One region of the Peribacillus sp. FSL K6-5616 genome, then DNA from elsewhere that is predicted to be linked to it. Evidence: riboswitches for the same ligand, from Rfam matches in the RefSeq annotation. Region 1 holds a riboswitch; the other holds the start of a gene.
What was found. Region 1 has a riboswitch for FMN ahead of MHB45_RS13920 (ECF transporter S component). Riboswitches for the same ligand answer to the same signal wherever they lie in the genome.

Region 1 (10,060 bases):
ATCAGCCAGCCTGCAAGAAGATCAGATTCAATGGCACTTCGATCCGGACCGTATTGAACAGGTTTTGACCAATTTAATTGATAATGCGATTCGTCATACTCCCCCAGGCGGTAACATTGATGTCATTCAGAGGACAAGTGATCGAAGGGGACTGATCATTGATGTGAGGGACTCTGGATCTGGAATTCCCGAAGAAGATCTGCCATTTGTATTCGAGAGGTTTTATAAAGCGGATAAAGCAAGGACCCGCGGCCGTTCGGGTACCGGATTGGGTTTGGCAATCGTAAAAAATATAATCAATGCCCATGATGGCTACATTTCGGTAAACAGTTTACCTAATAAAGGGACGACGTTCAGTATCATTTTGCCTCGAATTATGGAAAACGCTGAATGAATGACAGGTGGATCGCCAGATAATCTTGTTTCATAAAGAACTGCGAAGACAAAGGCAAGTGGATTTCTTTCCAACTTGTCTTTGTTTTTTTAGGAAACAAAATAAGAAGTCCCTGATATGTGGAAATTAACGGAATTTTATAATAAGATTAAAGCCGAAGTATGTAACTTTTGTTTAAGATTGACGACTATATTTATGAACGGATGTGGGGAAATGATGGATTCCGTTTTCCACGATCTTTATGAAAAATATCATCAGGAAATATATCAATTCATTTTTTATATGACTAAAAATCGAGAAACCGCCGAAGACCTTGTTCAGGAGGTCTATATCCGGGTGATGAAGGCCTATGAACGCTTCGAAGGAAAAAGCAGTGAAAAAACGTGGATGTATTCGATTGCAAGAAATGTGACGATTGATCACTTTCGGAAACAAAAAGGGTGGAAAGACAAAATCTTTCCTAATTTTGATTGGGATAGGCAATTGCTAAAAGATGAAGAGCCCATTCCCGAGGAAGTGGCTATCAAGAACGATGAAATCCAAGATATTTACCAATGCTTAAACCGGTGTACCACGAATCAAAGATCCGTGATCATTTTACGATATATTCAGGGATTGTCCATTACGGAAACTGCTGAAGTATTGAATTGGAGTGAAAGTAAGGTAAAAACGACCCAGCACCGAGCTTTGAAGGCCATTAAAAAGTTGATGGAAGATTTATCAGGAAAGGAGGGCCACCGCATTGAGGAGATCCCGTTGGAAAGAAAGCGAAATTGAAGACATGCTGCGCGAGCTTCCGAAATTAAAAGATGACCGAACCAAGGCAGAGGTGTATGCGAGAATACATGATAAAAAGAAAAAGAAACACTGGATACCTCTATTCGCGGGTGTTGCCTCCTTATTCTTGATGGTTGTTTTGGCATCATCGTTCATTATTGAAATAAAAGGAACGACAAGTCGAGAAGACAGCGGCAGCAGTGGGAAATTGTCTCTATCTGAAAGTAAGGAAATGGCAGATCTTGAACGGAAGGATACAAGTAACCAAGAAAAGCCCTCAGAAGATAAACAGGAAGCTCAAGAGTTTTCGAGTAACCAAGCGAAAATCGAATCCAAAGACAAGTTTTCAGAAATGGAACCGCGAAAAGGGCAAAAGGAAAAAACATTTGAACAAGCGATCTATCAGGATGACCTTAAAAATGCCTCGATCATTACGATGGGTGTCCCAGATGATCAAATGAATTTCATCGTTCCCATTTCAATTAAACTTAAACATCATGATGAAAGTGATACACTGAATCAGTTAGTTAAACAAATGTCCGATATCGATGAAGCGCAATATGGGCTATCTGACTATTTTCCGCTTGATATAAAGATTAGCCAAGGAAACGATATAAACACTGCCCATATTGATTTTCCAGAAAAAAGCCAACTGTTGGCTGAAGATACACTTTTTCTCCATTCGATGGAAGAAACGCTTTCCTATAACAATATAGAGAAAATGACATTTTCCACAGAAGGTAAGCAAGGTGCCAGGTTTGCACATGCGGGATATTTAAAGGAGATGGATATACCTCATCAAAAAAAACGCACATACCTTCTTTATCAAAGGGAAGAGTCTTCTCCAAGTTTCCTTGTTCCAAGCAATATGGGTTATCGGGACTTTGAGGAGGCGCTGCAAGCCGGAAAAGGGGAGGCGGACATCGAGGGAATTTCACCTGCAATCCCCCATGACCTGAAATGGGAAAGGATAAACTCTAATGGAGATCTTGTGATCATTCATCTATCAGATCAAGCTGTTATTGAAAATAGTGAGGAAACCCTTCAAGCTTTAGAAGCCATACTCTTCATAGCTAAGGATTTTGGTTTTGAAAAAGTGAAGTTTGAAAATGCTCCTATTGAAGAGGTGGGCCAGTTGAATTTAACTGAAGACATATTGGTGCCAGAAGCACCGAACCAAGTGAATTGAATGCATTAACAGAAAAAAGTGCCCGCGCTGCGGGGCACTTTTTTCTTCTTATAATGAAATACGGGCCATGAACGTAATTTCTTCTGTTTCCATTAAAAACTGTTTCATGTTGTCTTCTAATGGTAAATCGAAGCTCAAAACCATGATGGCTTCACCGCCAGCTTCTTTTCGGCCAACCTGCATGGTGGCGATATTCACTCCGTGATCACCCAGGATTTTACCTACGTTACCGATTACACCGGGTTTATCGGTATGCTGGATATAAAGTAAATTCGATTCTGGATGAAAGTCGATTTTGAAACCATTCAAACTTACAATTCGAGAACCATAGTTTTCGATATAGGTCCCACTTATTGTTAATTCTCGGTTGTCACCTTTTACTTTAAGGCTGATCAAATTCGAGTAACCTAAAGAGTCCGTAGAGATTTTTTCGCCAATGGTTATGCCACGCTCTTTTGCGATCAACAAGGCATTCACTTCATTGACTGATGCATCGACTCTTGATCTTAAAAAGCCGGAGATTAGACTTTTTGTAAGAATCGCGGTATCGAAATCCAAAGATTCTCCTGCATATGTAACGGAGATTTCCTGAATTCCTTCATTCATGCACTGGGAAGCAATCGATCCCATTTGCTGAACAAGTTGATGGAATGGCTGTACCTTTTCAAACACTTCTTTAGATATGGCCGGAAGGTTGATTGAACTTGATACTGGATTTCCTTCGAAATAGGTCAATACTTCTTGGGCAACCTGTACGGCGACATTTAATTGGGCTTCTTTCGTGGAAGCGCCTAGATGCGGTGTAGCAATGACGCTGTCCAGTTCCAGCAGTTTATGGCCAAGTGGGGGTTCTTCGACGAAAACGTCCAGTGCCGCCCCTGCAACATGCCCTTCAACTAACATTTCATATAAATCATCTTCGTCTAGAATTCCACCACGGGCGCAGTTCAGTACATAAACCCCTTTTTTACAGGTAAGCAGTTTTTCTTTATTAATTAATCCTCTAGTTTCATTCGTTAGTGGTGTATGGACAGTAATGATGTCTGCTTTAGGAAGCAATTCATCCAATGGCAGGGCCGTTACGGACATTTTCTTTGCACGATCTACAGTCAGGAACGGGTCATAGACAATGACATCCATTCCAAACACTTTAGCACGTTTGGCAATTTCCCCTCCAATGCGTCCAAAGCCAACTATGCCTAATGTTTTACCACGAAGTTCAGTTCCCGTATATGAAGAACGTTTCCACTCCCCATTTTTCAATGAAGCATAAGCTTGCGGAATGTGGCGCAATAATGAAGCCATCATCGCGAATGTATGTTCAGCTGTTGAAATGGTGTTGCCGTCAGGTGCATTAACCACGACAATCCCGCGTTTTGTCGCTGCGGGGATGTCTATGTTATCAACACCGACACCAGCGCGTGCTATAATTTTTAACTGCGGCATACGGTTCATTAAATCTTCCGAAACCTTTGTTGCACTTCTCACAAGAATTGCATCGATCTGATCAAGTTCGTTTGCAGCTTCCTCTACGGTCTTCTGAATGAGATGAATATTGCATGCCTCTGAAAGCGGTCCGAGTCCTTCTGGTTTAATGGCGTCTGCTACTAAAATCCGATACACGTCTAAACACCTTCCTAAGGAAAAAATTATCTTAAATTTCAGTTAATTTTACAATTGAAATGCTGATAATGTCAATTTGGCTTATCTGAATGAAAGCGCTTAAACAAATGATTTTCATCTGATCATCCGTTTAATGCGGCGATATAAATAGCTTCGTCTCCTTTTGCGAAAAATTTTCGAATTGTCATATTGTAAATCCGCCATTTGTTTTAAGCCGTTCACTGCGACGATCGATATTCATCCTACATGCATCAAATGAGAAAAAATGCTATCAAAAAAAAGGTATTTCAGATATAATGGGAAGTATAAAAAATTTTATAGGTCTATCTTCGGGGCGGGGCGCAATTCCCCACCGGCGGTGATGAAGGGATTTCTACTTCTAAGCCCGCGAGCCTTACAAGGCAGGATTTGGTGTGATTCCAAAGCCGACAGTATAGTCTGGATGGGAGAAGATGGAGGTTCCTTAGTGCGTTTCAACAGTTATTTGCTGAACGTTTGTTTGATGTAACCTTTAATTTATCCCTTTAATTCCATTGGAATTAAAGGTTTTTTATTGAACATCAACATATTTTGGAATCCTAACCTCTTTTTCAGGTAGATCGGAAAAGAAGGAGAGAGAACTATGAAAAAGAACAAAGTGAAAAAAATGGTCTCACTTGCCATGATGGGAAGCATATCGTATTTATTGATGCTTTTAAATTTCCCGTTTCCAGGATTCCCGCCTTTTCTCAATGTTGATTTTAGCGACATACCAGCACTGATGGCGGCATTGATTTTCGGTCCGATGGCTGGAATTCTAGTCGAGTTCATTAAAAACCTATTGGATTTAGTCATGACAGGGACCTTGACTGCTGTGCCTGTGGGGCATATCGCTAACTTTATAGCCGGAATACTGTTTGTCTTGCCGACTTATTATGTATTTCAGAAAATCAATTCAAAAAAAGGAATGACGTTCGCCTTACTTGCGGGAACAGTTTCCATGGCAGTATTCATGAGCGTATTAAACTATTTTGTCTTTTTACCGGCTTATACCTTCTTTATGGGATGGGATGCCATGTCGGCGCCCGAGTCAAGAAAGTTCGTTACCACGGCAATCTTGCCTTTCAACGTGATTAAAGGCGTACTCATCACATCTGTATTCATGTTGCTGTTCATTAAATTACAGCCATGGATCAATAAGCAAACATTATATAAAAATGCTTAATGGCATTGACGATAGATATGAAAAAACAACCGGATATCCATATCCGGTTGTTTTTTTATGCCTGTTTTTTGGTATGTGCATTGGCCAAAAGAAAAAGCCATTCTCGATTGAAAATGGCTTGTATCTTTATTCGAATTTTAGTGCATCTCCGTCAAATGCCTCGTCAGCAACTTTGATGGAATCCGTTGGGCATCCTTCAAATGCATCCATCATGTCGTCTATAAGTACATCTGGAATTTCAACGATACCCTCGTTATCGTCAAGGGTAACAAATGCAATCCCTTCGTCATCATAATCATATATATCTGGTGCCGCTGCTCCGCAAGCTCCACAAGCTATGCATGTTTCTTTATCCACAATAGTAAATTTAGCCATGAATATAACCCCTCCTAAGTTGATTAACAACTGATAATCTTTTTATTTCAGATTATTATCTCTTTCTTATTGTAAGACCGAATGCCAAACTTTTCAATAGAAATTGTATTGATAATAACTATCATGTAGCTTAATGTCAACGAAAAACATCGAAATAATTAACTTGGTCCTTTCCATGTTTCGTCATTTAGTCACATAATTTCCGTTGTATTCATCAATAATAACGGCGGTTTTTGCAGATTTTTGTTACAATGGGTTTATTGGTTAAATGAAACAAGGATGTGAGTCCCATGAATAATTATCTACAGGCCATCATTCTATATGCGATAAAAAAATTTCAAGGTGAGCGCTCCATTTATGCTATATACCATATGCTGCAGGGTAAGAAATCGTCACAAACGATCCAAGATGCCCACTTATTCGGGTTAACGGATATTTTTGGGACAATACCTCGATTTACCCGTCAGCAATTAAATCAAAACATTGAACATTCGGTTAAGCATGACTTGATCAATTTAACGGATAAACCAGATGCATATGAAATTAGTTTGCAAGGTGAACGAATGTTGGACGATTACTTTAAAAATAATCCTTTTCCGGAGTATTTAAATGGTTGGAAGTATCACAATATCACCCCTGTTTTTTGGGGAAGGTTAAACTTACTCATTCAAACCATATCCCATATTGTCCACAATGAAAGACGTTTTTATCCGATACAACGAAATCCCAAAATCCAATTCTTCGTAAAGGAATTTTTACATGCCAATCGTCAGGATCGAGCGTTGATTGCCCAACATCTATATGATGAACTGGTATCCCTTTTAGAAAATCAAAGTGATATGAAACGAGACATTTTCATTTTGAAATTGACCGGGATAAACAGGATTGGACTAACGTTTGAACAGATTGCAAAAAGGAAAAATGCGGAAGAAGAGTATGTTCGCTATACATTCCTTGACTCATTGCATCAAATGCTTGCAGAAATGGAAACGGGTAGTGATTACCCTCTCTTATCCTCATTAACCAATGATTGGAAAAGAAGTGGTAATCCTCATTTGACACAATCTACAAAGACTACTTTACGATACATCCAGGAAGGGAAAAACCTCGGTGAAATAGCTGAAATCCGCAGATTGAAAGTCAACACCATCGAAGATCACCTCGTAGAAATTGTTTTATCGGAAAAAGATTTTCCGATTTCCGATTATGTGAAAATCGAGGATGAGAGGGAAATTGCTGAAGCGATTAAGCAACTTGGTACCAAAAAGCTTAAAGCTATCAAGCAGATGGTCGATAATAAACAAATAAGCTTTTTCCAAATAAGACTTGTACTTGCGAAAATAGGTGAGAGATGATGAACATGGAACGAGTCCTCAAAGAAAAATTCGGTTTTGATGAATTTCGTCCCGGACAGAAGGAAGTGGTTGAATCATTGATGTCCGGCCGTCATACATTAGCGATGCTCCCAACCGGGTCAGGTAAATCATTATGTTATCAGCTGCCGGCTTATCTGGTAAATAAGACTGTCATAATTGTCTCCCCGTTATTATCTTTAATGCAGGATCAAGCGGATCAGCTGAAGATGAGCGGCGAAAAAAGTGTATTGACCCTCAACTCTTTTTTGACGCTTAATCAAAAAAGGAAAGCTTTCGATAGGTTACATAGTTATCGTTTTATCTTTTTATCTCCTGAAATGCTGAGCATCGATGGTGTGATAAAATCCTTGAAATCCATAGAAATAGGCTTGTTCGTCATAGACGAAGCTCACTGCATTTCACAATGGGGGTACGATTTCCGTCCGGATTATTTGAATTTAGGAGAAGTGAGGCGTGAACTGAATAATCCGTTGACGCTTGCCCTGACGGCAACTGCAACCGATGAGGTCCGGAGGGACATCGTTGTTAAACTTAACATTGGGCAGGCCGAGGAAATGGTCTCATCCGTTGATCGTGAAAATATTGCCATTATTATCGAGCGAATGTTCAGCTATGATGAGAAGCTAGCCCGTGTGCTGGAGCTTGTCAGGAAATTTAACGGAAGCGGAATTATTTATTTTTCCTCTAAAAAAGTGGCGGAATCAGTCGCTGGTTTTTTACAGGATAACGGGATCGATAGTGTCAATTATTATCACGGTGGAATGGAGCAGGAACAAAGGATGCTCATTCAGCAGCAATTCATTTCCGGCCAGTTGAAAATCATATGCGCAACAAGCGCTTTTGGAATGGGTGTGAATAAATCGGATGTCAGATATGTTATCCATTTTCATATCCCGTCCACGATGGAAGCATATCTTCAGGAGATTGGCAGGGCGGGGCGAGACCGGAAACAAAGTGTGGCTGTCTTATTATATAGCGAAGGGGATGAAGGGCTTCCCCTTCATTTGATGGAGCAACAGTTGCCTACGGATTCGCAAATCGATGGTGTATGTTCTTTCCTTAATGAATCACAAAAGAATCTGGCGAATTTGACCCCCTCAGAAAAAGAGCAGCTGTCGCTATCCTTTTCGTTGAACGAAATCCAGCTCCGTTTTTTTACCCAGTTTATTATGGGCAATAACCAGGATCAAGTGGCAGAGATGAAAGAGTATTGTCAAAAGAGGAAAACCAGTAATCAAGAAAAGCTGCATAAATTCCTTCACTGGATATATGCACAGGAATGTCGCCGTTCAGGGATACTGGACTATTTTGGAGAAAAGCATCGGGAAGCGAACCCCATCTGCTGTGATATCTGTGGGATGGATGCCGAAAAAATGGCTGATGTATGGCCGGAAGTAAAGGTGGATCCGGCCAATTCCTTTTCCACTTGGAAAAAGGAATTGGCTTATATCTTACTAAAGAAGGAAAATGGCAATGAAAAATAAGCAAGCTGAATTAATTAAACAACTTACAGATAAACAGTTGCTATATAATTTGTTTCTTACACAAATTATTCTCTTAACGTTAGCCATCTTTTTAGGTATTATTTTATTTAAAGACCGTTCTGCTTTTTTCGACTTATTTATCTTTGGGGACCTGAACATTTTGCTGATTGGTGTTCCTGCTGGAGTCATTGTCGTGTTAATTGACATATTGCTTATGAAAGTGACACCATCTTCCTATCAGGATGATGGCGGTATTAACGAACGCATTTTCAGTAATTTGTCATACCCGATGATATTTGTTATAGCTTTAGTGGTAGCGATAAGTGAAGAAGTATTATTCCGTGGAGTGCTGCAAACACATTTTGGTTTGCTTCTTACGAGCCTCATTTTTGCAGCCGTTCATTATCGTTACCTTTTTAATTGGTTTTTATTTTTAAATGTATTGGTTTTGAGCTTCTTTATCGGGTTTCTATTTGAAATGACTAATAATATCATCGTGACGATTACGGCCCACTTTTTGATTGACTTTATCCTTGGTATTTTAATCAGGAACAAAAAGCAAAGAGGGTTTAGCAAGAAAGGGGGTGACTTGAATGAGCCGGGTGCAAAAGAATGAAAAAGAAAATGATCAGGCTGGTGAACTTCGTTCGCGAATTGAACGCCAGAAGGCAAAGTCATCATTGCCCAAACGGAGTAAAGTCCACCAGAATAAAAAGAAAAAAAGTAAAGTGAAGATTAAACTTCCAATGATACAATTATTAGCGTTATTTTTCATTTTGCTTCCAATTGGATTTTACAGCCTTTATACATATTTTCAGGATAGGCCTTTACCTGTTACTAAAAGTGACCAAGTCGTCTTAAAAGAGGAAGATATAGAATCGATTCCAACCACAGCAACGGCAGAGGACTTAAAGGAAAAAGAGTCGGCTAAGGCTGAAGCGGAGAAAGAAAAAGAAGAAGCTGAGGCTAAAGCCAAAGCGCAGCAGGAAGCTGAGGCTAAAGCCAAGGCACAGCAAGAAGCTGAGGAAAAGGTCAAAGCGCAGCGAGAAGCTGAGGCTAAAGCCAAAGCGCAGCAAGAAGCAGCGGAAAAGGCCAAAGCGCAGCGAGAAGCTGAGGAAAAGGCAAAGAAAGCAGCAGCAGAAAAGAAAAATGCACAAGCCGCTAAACCGGATAAAGAGGGATACAAAGTTGTCTTACATACTGTTCAAGGTGAAGAAACATTATTTCGCATTTCCATGAATTACTACAAATCACAGGAAGGGATTGCTCTGATCAGGGAGTGGAATGGGCTGAATGGCAATGAAATTTCCAAAGGTCAGGTATTGAAAATTCCAATCAAGAAATAATGATGGCACCTTTAGAAAAAATCAAGTTTTTAAATCCTACTATTTCAAAACAAAAAAGACTTTAGGCAACAGGAGTTCTACCTTAATGTTAAAACAAAGTTGATTGGAGCGGGTGTTCGAGAATCCTGCGGGAAAAGCGCGTCCAAGGGAGACCCCGCAGGCGCAGTGGCGCCGAGGGCGGACCACCCGCGGAAAGCGAGTGCCTGAAGTGAAAATCAACATTCAAATTTTAAAAACCTAAAAAGCTGGAGACAAAACTCAATTATTATCGAGTTTGTCTCCAGTCTGACCC
Region 2 (10,060 bases), 2.8 Mb from region 1:
CTTTTAATTGGTTATTTGGCCTATCGGAAAACGGCTAACTTAACCGATTACATGCTTGGCGGCCGGAACTTGGGCCCGGCTGTAACGGCATTGAGTGCAGGGGCTTCCGATATGAGTGGCTGGCTGTTGATGGGTCTTCCTGGTGCGATGTACATAAGCGGGTTGAGTGCTGGCTGGATTGTCATCGGCCTGTGTGCTGGCTCTTATTTAAACTGGTTATTCGTGGCACCAAGACTTCGGACATATACGGAAATTGCCGGCAATTCGATTACGATTCCCGACTTTTTGGGAAATCGGTTTAAAGATGGCTCCCGGGTCTTAAAAGTGGTATCAGCATCGGTCATTTTAATTTTCTTCACCTTTTATACCTCTTCAGGCATGGTAGCAGGCGGTGAGCTTTTCCGTACGGCTTTCAATTTAGATTACCGGTGGGGTATCTGGCTGACGGCGAGCGTTGTTATTCTTTATACATTATTTGGCGGATTCCTGGCTGTCAGCTGGACGGACTTCGTACAAGGTACAATCATGTTCATTGCCTTAATTCTAGTACCAGTTGTCACGATTGTAAATATTGGAGGCTGGGATCCTACCTTCAATGAAATAAAATCGATTAACCCGAATTTATTGCATGTTTTTGAAGGAACATCAACCATTGGCATCATATCTCTTCTGGCATGGGGGCTTGGTTATTTCGGGCAGCCTCATATAATCGTTCGATTCATGGCGGTCTCATCTGTTAAAGAATTGAAAAGTGCACGGCGTATCGGTATGGGATGGATGATTTTTGCTATCGTCGGAGCGATGTTCACCGGATTGGTGGGGATAGCATATTTTAACCTGACAAATAGTCCTTTAGGGGAAAGAAATGCTGAGTCCGTATTCATCATTTTAGCTAAAGAACTGTTTCCTTCTTTAATTACAGGCTTCTTGTTGGCTGCGATTTTAGCAGCGGTCATGAGTACGATTGCATCACAGCTGTTAGTATCGGCAAGTGCTCTGACAGATGATTTCTATAAGCAGTTCATACGGCCGAATGCATCTGATAAGGAATTAGTGCTGGTAGGTCGGTTTGGCGTATTGGCTATATCTGCCGTTGCCCTATTATTGGCTTTTAATCCAAGCGGTACGATCCTTAAATTGGTTGGTTATGCATGGGCTGGTTTTGGTGCGGCATTCGGTCCTGTCATTCTGTTAAGCCTGTACTGGAAACGGATGACGAAATGGGGAGCCTTGGCGGGAATGATTGTCGGTACGGCAACCGTGATCGTCTGGGATATGATCGATAAGTTTGCTGAAATATACGAAATCATTCCTGGTTTCATCGCTGGTTCAATAGCGGTTGTCGTTTTCAGCTTATTAACGCCCAAGCCTACAAAAGATATAGAAGAAGAATTCAATCAAGCCATTAAAGACCTTTCTTGATTTATTGAACGTCCAGTTAAACTGCTGCTGGATTTTTTAACGATATAAAACAATGAATGCAATATATATGGTACAATATCGATAGAGTCCTTATGTTGAAAACATGAGGGCTTTTTTTGAGTGATTTGGGAATAATAAACCAAAAAACAATGCAAAGGAAAAAAAATGAACCAATCTCATAAAATTGCATGTAAAGTGGCTTTTATATATATATTCTTTGGGGTCTTATGGATTATCGTTACGGATTACATCTCTATGACACAGGCGAGGGAAGATGTTCAAATATATGCAATGTTTCAACATTCCAAAGGGTGGATGTTCATATTCATAACCGGGCTTTTCCTATACTTCATAATCAGGTATTGGACGGGGAAGATGTTGAGGTCCCAACAGGAATTCATTCTTAAGGATGAACAGTATCGGTCGCTGTTCAAGCATAACCCGGATTGTGTCCTTGAGCTGAATCTCGAAGGAAATGTTGTTTCGATAAACCCGGAAGCCGAAAAACTGTTAGGTCATAATAGTGACAATTCGAAAGGCAAGAATGCGAATCATCTCATCAACTGGAATGAAAGTGATAAAATAGCTGAGTTCTTTATACAGTCCCTTCAAGGGGAGGCTGTAAAATTCGAAACGACCATTCAGAATAGCAGTGATGAACAACGGATAATCCGTGTAACTTTTTTACCGATCATCGTCCACTCGGAAATGCTTGGAGTATATGCCATCGTAAGGGATATCACCGAATTGCGGCGCGAAGAGGAATTGATGATCATGTCTGAAAAGCTATCTGTTATCGGACATCTGGCTGCGGCCGTCGCACATGAGATAAGGAATCCGCTGACATCGTTAAAAGGATTCGTACAGTTAATGGATATGACCCAGGAAGTGAATCCGCTGCATTCTGATATCATGTTGAAGGAAATTGACCGAATCAATATTATCTCAAGTGAACTTTTGGTTCTCGGGAAGAAACAGGATGTCGCATTCTGCAGGATCGATCTTGCCGACAGTTTACAACAGGTATTCACGTTGATGAAAGCAGAAACGAATTTGAATAATATCGAAATGGGGCTAAGGATTAAAACCGCCGAACCGATTAATATTATGGCTGATTCAATTGAACTTAAACAGTTGGTAATCAATATCGTCAAGAATAGCATTGAAGCGATCGAAGATAATGGGGAAATTGATATATCGCTGCAAATCATCGATGGACATGCTGTAGTCAGCGTGAGTGATAATGGCATGGGAATGGGACCCGAGCGCCTTGAACGGATTGGTGAACCTTTTTACTCGACGAAGGAAAAAGGTTCAGGGATCGGGCTTGCAATTTGCCGGAAAATCGTTCATCGCCTTCAAGGGGAAATGGATTTTGAAAGTGAGATAAACAAAGGGACGACGGTTACAATTCGTATTCCGTTGGCTACTGGACAAGAATAAATGGTACTATGAAAGATAGGAAAAGTTTTATATTAAAGGAGAACGATATGAGCGAATTACCTGCATTAATAAACGATAGAAAACCATATATACAAGAAGCCTGGAAAAAGTCCGGATTCGGACAACTTACCCCGATACAAACGAAAGCGATTCCCGTGATTGTCGAGGGAAAGGATATCATGGCCGAATCACCGACAGGTACAGGAAAAACATTGGCATATTTACTGCCATTGCTGGAAAAGATTGATCCTGAAAAAAAATCGCCCCAAGCTTTGATTCTGGCATCATCACGAGAACTGGTCATGCAGATCAATGAAGAAATTCGCATTTGGTCAGAGGGAAGCGGCATTACGGGTGCAGCATTCATCGGCGGTGCTAATGTAAAAAGGCAGTTGGACAAACTGAAGAAGCGTCCACAAGTGATTGCTGGAACACCGGGACGGATTTACGAATTGATTGCCCAAAAGAAACTGAAGATGCATGAAGTTAAGACGATAGTACTTGATGAAGGTGACCAATTGATCATTCCAGAGCATATGGGAACGATCAATAATATTATCAAAACAACACTAAAAGATCGGCAAATCATGGTATTTTCAGCAACCCTGCCAGAAGAAACGGAAAAAGCGGCCCGGGGATTCATGAATGAACCTGAAATGATCAAGGTCGATAAAAATGAAAAAATGGAATCCAAGGTGGACCATCTTTACTTTGTTGTTGAGAGACGGGAAAAGTCCAAGATTCTCGAGAAAATCACAAGACTTAAAGATGTGAAGGCACTTGCCTTCCTGAATGATATTGCGGAGCTTAGCGTCTTACATGAAAAACTGAGTTATAAAGGTATTGAAATGGGCGTGCTTCACGGTGAATCCAATAAAGTCGACAGGGAGAAAGCACTGCGCAAGCTTCGTTCCGGAAAATCCCCGATGCTGATAGCAACGGATGTAGCGGCAAGGGGGCTTGATATTAAAGGTCTTACTGCGGTCGTTCATATTGATATGGCTGACAACATCGAACAATATATCCATAGATCCGGTAGAACTGGGCGTGCAGGTGCAGATGGTACGGTCATTTCAATCGTAACGGAAAGAGAAGAGCGAGAGTTGAAAAAAATGGCTCGTGAACTGGAGATTCCATTAACGAGAGTAACCTTCTATGGTGGAAACATCGTAGTCGATGAATGATTCGGAAAAAGGGACGGCCATGGCGGCTGTCCCCTTTTTTTGGAATTCACGTTAGGATTAAAAATTAAAAGAGGTGCTCAACTTACAGGATCCAACTGAACAGAATGCAGCTTATTTTTACTAAATTCAGGGTTAATTTATGGGGGATAATCATGAATGAAAACGCTTCCTTTATGTGGGTTTTTGACATATGATAGCAATAGACATAGGTTAGGAGGAGACGGTATGACAAGAAAGTATAAACAATTTGAAACGGCAGTCATCCATGAAGGTTATGACTCGAAGAAGCATTTGGGAAGCTTGGCAACACCTTTATTCCAAACCTCAACATTCACTTTCGAAAATGCCGAGCAAGGGGAGAGGCGTTTTGCCGGTATCGAAGATGGATATATTTATTCTCGCCTTGGAAATCCAACGGTACAAGTGCTTGAAGAAAAGATTGCCGCACTGGAAGGCGGGGAAGCTGGCCTTGCTTTCGGTTCAGGCATGGCAGCCGTTTCAGCAGTACTTTTTGCGTTAACTAAAACAGATGATCACATCCTCTGCTCACAGGGGGTATATGGTTGTACATTCGGCCTTCTGCAGCTAATGAAAAATAAATACCGGATTACTCATGATTTTTGTGAAATGGATACTGAAGAACAGGTTAGGAAAATGATCCGGCCGGAAACGACCTGCATCTATGTAGAAACCCCGATCAATCCGACGATGAAAATGATTGACTTACAGATGGTGGTAAGGGTTGCGAAGGAATATAATGTAACGGTCGTAGTCGATAATACGTTTTCGACGCCCTACCTACAGAGACCGCTTGAATATGGCTGTGATATTGTCCTTCATAGCGCTACGAAATATCTTTGCGGGCATGGGGATGTCGTTGCGGGACTTGTCGTCGGTAAAAAGGAATTCATGAATCATATAGCTGGGACTACACAGAAAGATATCGGTGGAATCATTTCACCATTCGACGCCTGGCTACTATTGCGGGGGTTAAAGACCTTGCCCGTCAGGATGGACCGTCATTCGGCCAATGCAATGGCAATCTTTCATGAACTTAAGAAACATCCAAAGGTGAAAAAGGTATATTATCCAGGTGATGATGCTTCACCGGATCATTATATCATGCAAAAACAGATGAAACATGGCGGCGGCCTTATCTCTTTCGAATTGCATGGCACAAAACAGGATGCACAGGATTTCCTCAATAAATTGAAACTTATCAAAATTGCCGTAAGTCTAGGGGATGCCGAAACATTGATCCAGCACCCCGCTACCATGACGCACTCTGCCGTTCCTGAAGATTCACGGGAACAAATGGGCATCAGTGACCAGCTGGTCCGTCTCTCAGTTGGCCTAGAAGCTTGGCAGGATATATGGCAAGATCTTCAACAAGCATTTTAGGGTACCATATCCCTCATTTAGTTCCTTCTATTTTTAATGAAGATGGTGATGGATACGATAAAAGTGATGGTAGCCAGGATATAAGAAATGTCTGTGATTACCGGATAGGCGTCGCTATTTCGTATCCCGATGCCTATGAACGCCCAAACGAACACGAGAGGATAGCACCAATCCCGGTTTTTACCTGCAAAGAAAAAGGCCAGGGTTGTTGCAGCAATCAGCAGGACGATCGTCCAGGTTGATTCGGAAACCCCAAAACCGTCCCATTTGATATAGGTTAGGTAATAAGAAATGTCAGCTATAGTTGCGACACTAACCCAGCCTGTATAAACGGAGAATGGAAATAGGTCAAAAGTAGTGTGTTCCACTTTTTTTATGTTTGTATAAATGACCATTAAAGTAACCAGCAAAGCAATGATAATGAATACGGATAACAAAAAGTGCTCATAGTGCCAAGCTAAAAGCCATGCGCCATTCAGGACACAGCTTAAAGCGAACCAAGGGAAGGATGCCTTATAAGCGGGGCTGTTTTGATATTTACTTAAAAACTGCCTGAAGACCCAGATGGCGAGCAGGAAATAGATCAAGCCCCAAATGGAAAATACATAACCGGCAGGAGTGAAAAGGACATTAAGTTTATCGGAAATCTCTCCTGATGTCTGGCCGTTCAATGGCAGGAAATTGGCTGAAAAATTCATCGTGACAACGAACAGATAGAAAATCAAGTTGATGATGGAAATAAGCATTAAGCTTCCTCCTTATATGAATTGTGATCCCCTAATCCTATTCCACATATTTATCCTGCCTAACCTTTTTGGAGCACATCGGGGTTAATGGGGGACCATTTTTACATAAAGATAGGAAGTTCCTGTAACAATTGAACCATTTAAGGTTAGAAATTTTACATCTTCACTTTATGGTGATAAAATATTCAAAGATTCATATTATTTTAGTCCTTCGGGGTCGGGTGAAAATCCCAACCGGCGGTGATGAAGAAATTCTAAGCCCGCGAGCCTGTTAAAAGGCAGGATTTGGTGAGATTCCAAAGCCGACAGTACAGTCTGGATGGGAGAAGGACGTGTGGAACCCAAGTGTATACGTACGCCTAATTTTTCGAAAATGAAAATATTAGGCTTTTTAGGTATACAATTTTTTTCACTCATTTCTCCTGCTAACTCCTTAGGCCATCCTAAGGGGTTTTTTATATTTTATAAAAGGGGGAAAAACATGTTTACGGGAATCATTGAGGATATCGGTACCGTACATTCCTTGAAAAAAGGAAAAAGCAGTATGGAGTTATCGATTCGTTCTGAAAAAATCCTTGAAGATGTGCATCTGGGGGATAGTATTTCAGTCAACGGGGTCTGCTTAACGGTAACGTCCTTCACGAAAAGTTTATTTACGGTCGACGTGATGCCGGAAACGGTCAAAGCTTCCTCGATCCGGACGTTAAAATTGGGATCACCTGTTAATCTCGAACGAGCCATGAGTGCACAGGGAAGGTTTGGCGGTCATTTTGTTTCAGGTCATATCGACGGGACCGGAACGATCATAAAAAAAGAACGGAAAGAAAATGCCGTATATTATGTAATCCAATTGGAAGAAGGGCTTAGTGCCTTTTGCATTCCAAAAGGTTCCGTGGCCATTGATGGAACCAGCTTGACGATATTTGGGATCGAAAGGAACCTTTTGACGGTATCATTGATTCCATTGACTCATCAGGACACCATATTGGGACAAAAAGCGGCTGGCGATATCGTTAACATCGAAAACGACATGATTGGGAAATATATAATACATCAAATGAAAAATGGCAATCCAAAACCAGGACTGAATTTAGAGTTTTTGGCAGAGCATGGATTCTAATAAAAAGGGCGGTGTAATGATGTTCCATACAATAGAAGAAGCAATAGAAGATTTAAAGGCTGGCAAGGTAGTAATCGTGTCCGATGATGAAGACCGTGAAAATGAAGGGGATTTTGTAGTGTTGGCCGAAAAGGCGACACCGGAAGCGATTAATTTCATGGCGACTCATGGACGTGGTTTGATTTGTACGACCATCACTGAACAACTGGCAGCAAAATTGAAACTGCATCCTATGGTTGGAGAAAATACCGATCATCATGGCACTGCTTTTACGGTAAGTGTCGATCATAAAAGCACCTCTACAGGAATCAGTGCTTTTGAACGGTCCTTGACCATCCTTGAGCTTCTTAATGAAGATTCGGTCGCTGAAGATTTCCAAAGGCCTGGTCACACTTTTCCGATAGTCGCTAAAGAAGGCGGCGTATTAAGAAGGGCAGGACATACGGAGGCATCGGTGGACTTGGCGAAGTTATGCGGTGCCGCTCCAGCCGGTGTCATTTGTGAGATCATGAATGAAGATGGATCGATGGCCCGCGTATCCGATTTAGAAGTCATCGCTGACAAATTCAACCTGAAGTTCATTACGATAGCCGATTTGATTCGGTATCTTCAACATAATGATCCAATCGGGAAACAGGAACTTGAACTGAACATCCCGAAAGCTTGAAGGATTTTTAAGGATTGAAACCTTAACATGAAAAAAAATTATTGTTTTTAAAAATTAGGAGGAATTGGACATGGGGAAAACTATTGAAGCACAATTAATCGGATCAGGATTGAAAGTAGGAATCGTGGTAGGGAGATTTAATGAGTTTATCACAAGCAAGCTTTTAGGAGGGGCATTGGATGGCCTTAAGCGTCATGGCGTTGATGAGAATGATGTTGACATCGCGTGGGTCCCGGGTGCTTTTGAACTTCCGTTAATTGCTAAGAAACTTGTGAATACAGGTAAATATGATGCGGTAATCGGTCTTGGAACGGTAATCAGGGGGGCTACTTCACATTATGATTATGTCTGCAATGAAGCAGCTAAAGGCATGGCTTCCGTTTCATTGGAAACAGGTGTACCGGTTATCTTCGGTTTGCTGACAACTGAGAATATTGAACAAGCCATTGAACGTGCTGGAACAAAATCAGGTAACAAAGGCTATGAAGCTGCGGTTAGTGCCATTGAAATGGCCAACCTTGGAAAATTGATAGAACAGTGATTTCACATAAGGAAGCCGCAGGAAATAACATTCCTGCGGCTTTTTTTGATGTGCCGGATCTTGGTTCTGATTGAGTCAAGTTTCTTCAACCATTTGGCAATTCTTCTTAAGTTCGTAAAGTTCCTAGCCATTGATCGATTAGTTATTGCGGCTCTTCGACACTCACCGAAACCCCTTCAATCGAAATACCACGATTTCAAAGTAATGTGTTTTTTCATTATTTATCATTATAAATTATGGGAAGTAAGGAATCATTAGGGAGTTATTCGAAAAAAAAACGAACAAAAGCGTCACGTAATGGAAGCATGATAAAATATGCAGATATGATTATGCTACAATTGTAAAGATTGCAATTGAAATTCATGTCTTTAGGGAAAAGTAAATTTATTAGTTATTAGGAGGGGTTTGTGTGTACCATCTCTTTACACATAATGATTTAGATGGAGTCGGGTGCGGCATTGTAGCTAAGCTGGCATTCGGAGAAGATGTAGTGGTTAGTTATAATTCAATTGGTCGCCTTAATCAGAATGTAGGCGCATTTCTTGAGCAGGCCAAGATTGAAGATACATTGATCGTTACTGATCTATCGGTTGATGAAGATAATGAAAAAATGATTACTCAGTTTGTGGAAGATGGAGGCAAGGCTATGCTGATCGATCATCATAAGTCAGCACTGCATTTGAACGAACATGATTGGGCATCTGTAACTGTCGAACAGGAAGATGGTAAACAGACGGCAGCCACATCATTATTCTATCAGTATGCAGTTGAAAATAAATTGCTGGAACCTTCAAGCATTGTCGCTGAATTCGTTGAATTGGTCCGTCAATATGATACTTGGGAATGGGAAGTCAATAAAAATACAACGGCAAAGCGATTGAATGACCTGTTTTTCATGATTCCGATAGAGGAGTTCGAAATGAAAATCGCAAATAAGCTGTCCACGGCTGAAAGTTTCACTTTTGACGAAGTGGAGCAAACGCTTCTGAATGTTGAAGAGAGTCGAGTGGATAGGTACATAAACAGGAAAAAAAGAGAAGTTTATCAAGCTACGGTCGGTCCCCATACAGCTGGTGTGGTCCATGCAGAGTCATACCATTCGGAATTGGGAAATGAACTGTCGAAAGAGTTCGCACATCTGGATTATATAGCCATCCTGATGGTAGGAAGTAAAAGAATCAGCTTCCGGACAATCCACGATGATATAGATGTTTCTGAGGTTGCTGGCAAGTACGATGGTGGCGGCCACCAAAAAGCCGCCGGTTGTATGATGTCCGAAAAGGCTTATAGCCAATATGTCGAAAAGACCTTCTATGCCGAGCCCCTTAAACGAGACGCACATAAGAATCAATTGAATGTAAAAGGATCCCCAGAGGGTTGCCTATATTCAACAAGAGACAAACAGGACATATTCATCTATGAAGATGAAGAAGAGGAATGGATTGTTGAAATCAACGGCAAACAACAGAAAAAAACATTCGATACATTTGCGGAAGCGGAAAAATACATGAAGCGGAAATACGCTGCATGGCTGGC

Region 2: linked by a shared signal. The riboswitch ahead of ribE (riboflavin synthase) and the one ahead of MHB45_RS13920 (ECF transporter S component) in region 1 are both predicted to bind FMN.

What each region holds. Positions count from the first base shown of each region.
Region 1 is NZ_JBBOYT010000001.1:2,913,955-2,924,014, reverse strand. It holds gene MHB45_RS13940 (ATP-binding protein) at 1-394, shown strand, start outside; gene sigX (RNA polymerase sigma factor SigX) at 611-1,171, shown strand; gene MHB45_RS13930 (GerMN domain-containing protein) at 1,137-2,360, shown strand; gene serA (phosphoglycerate dehydrogenase) at 2,409-3,983, opposite strand; FMN riboswitch at 4,305-4,441, shown strand; gene MHB45_RS13920 (ECF transporter S component) at 4,606-5,187, shown strand; gene MHB45_RS13915 (ferredoxin) at 5,314-5,562, opposite strand; gene MHB45_RS13910 (helix-turn-helix domain-containing protein) at 5,853-6,917, shown strand; gene MHB45_RS13905 (RecQ family ATP-dependent DNA helicase) at 6,917-8,422, shown strand; gene MHB45_RS13900 (CPBP family intramembrane glutamic endopeptidase) at 8,412-9,038, shown strand; gene MHB45_RS13895 (LysM peptidoglycan-binding domain-containing protein) at 9,016-9,768, shown strand.
Region 2 is NZ_JBBOYT010000001.1:122,388-132,447, forward strand. It holds gene putP (sodium/proline symporter PutP) at 1-1,422, shown strand, start outside; gene MHB45_RS00580 (ATP-binding protein) at 1,588-2,865, shown strand; gene MHB45_RS00585 (DEAD/DEAH box helicase) at 2,913-4,049, shown strand; gene megL (methionine gamma-lyase) at 4,275-5,450, shown strand; gene MHB45_RS00595 (TspO/MBR family protein) at 5,468-6,196, opposite strand; FMN riboswitch at 6,400-6,531, shown strand; gene ribE (riboflavin synthase) at 6,678-7,316, shown strand; partial or broken gene ribB (3,4-dihydroxy-2-butanone-4-phosphate synthase) at 7,336-7,974, shown strand; gene ribH (6,7-dimethyl-8-ribityllumazine synthase) at 8,054-8,524, shown strand; gene MHB45_RS00615 (DHH family phosphoesterase) at 8,934-10,060, shown strand, end outside.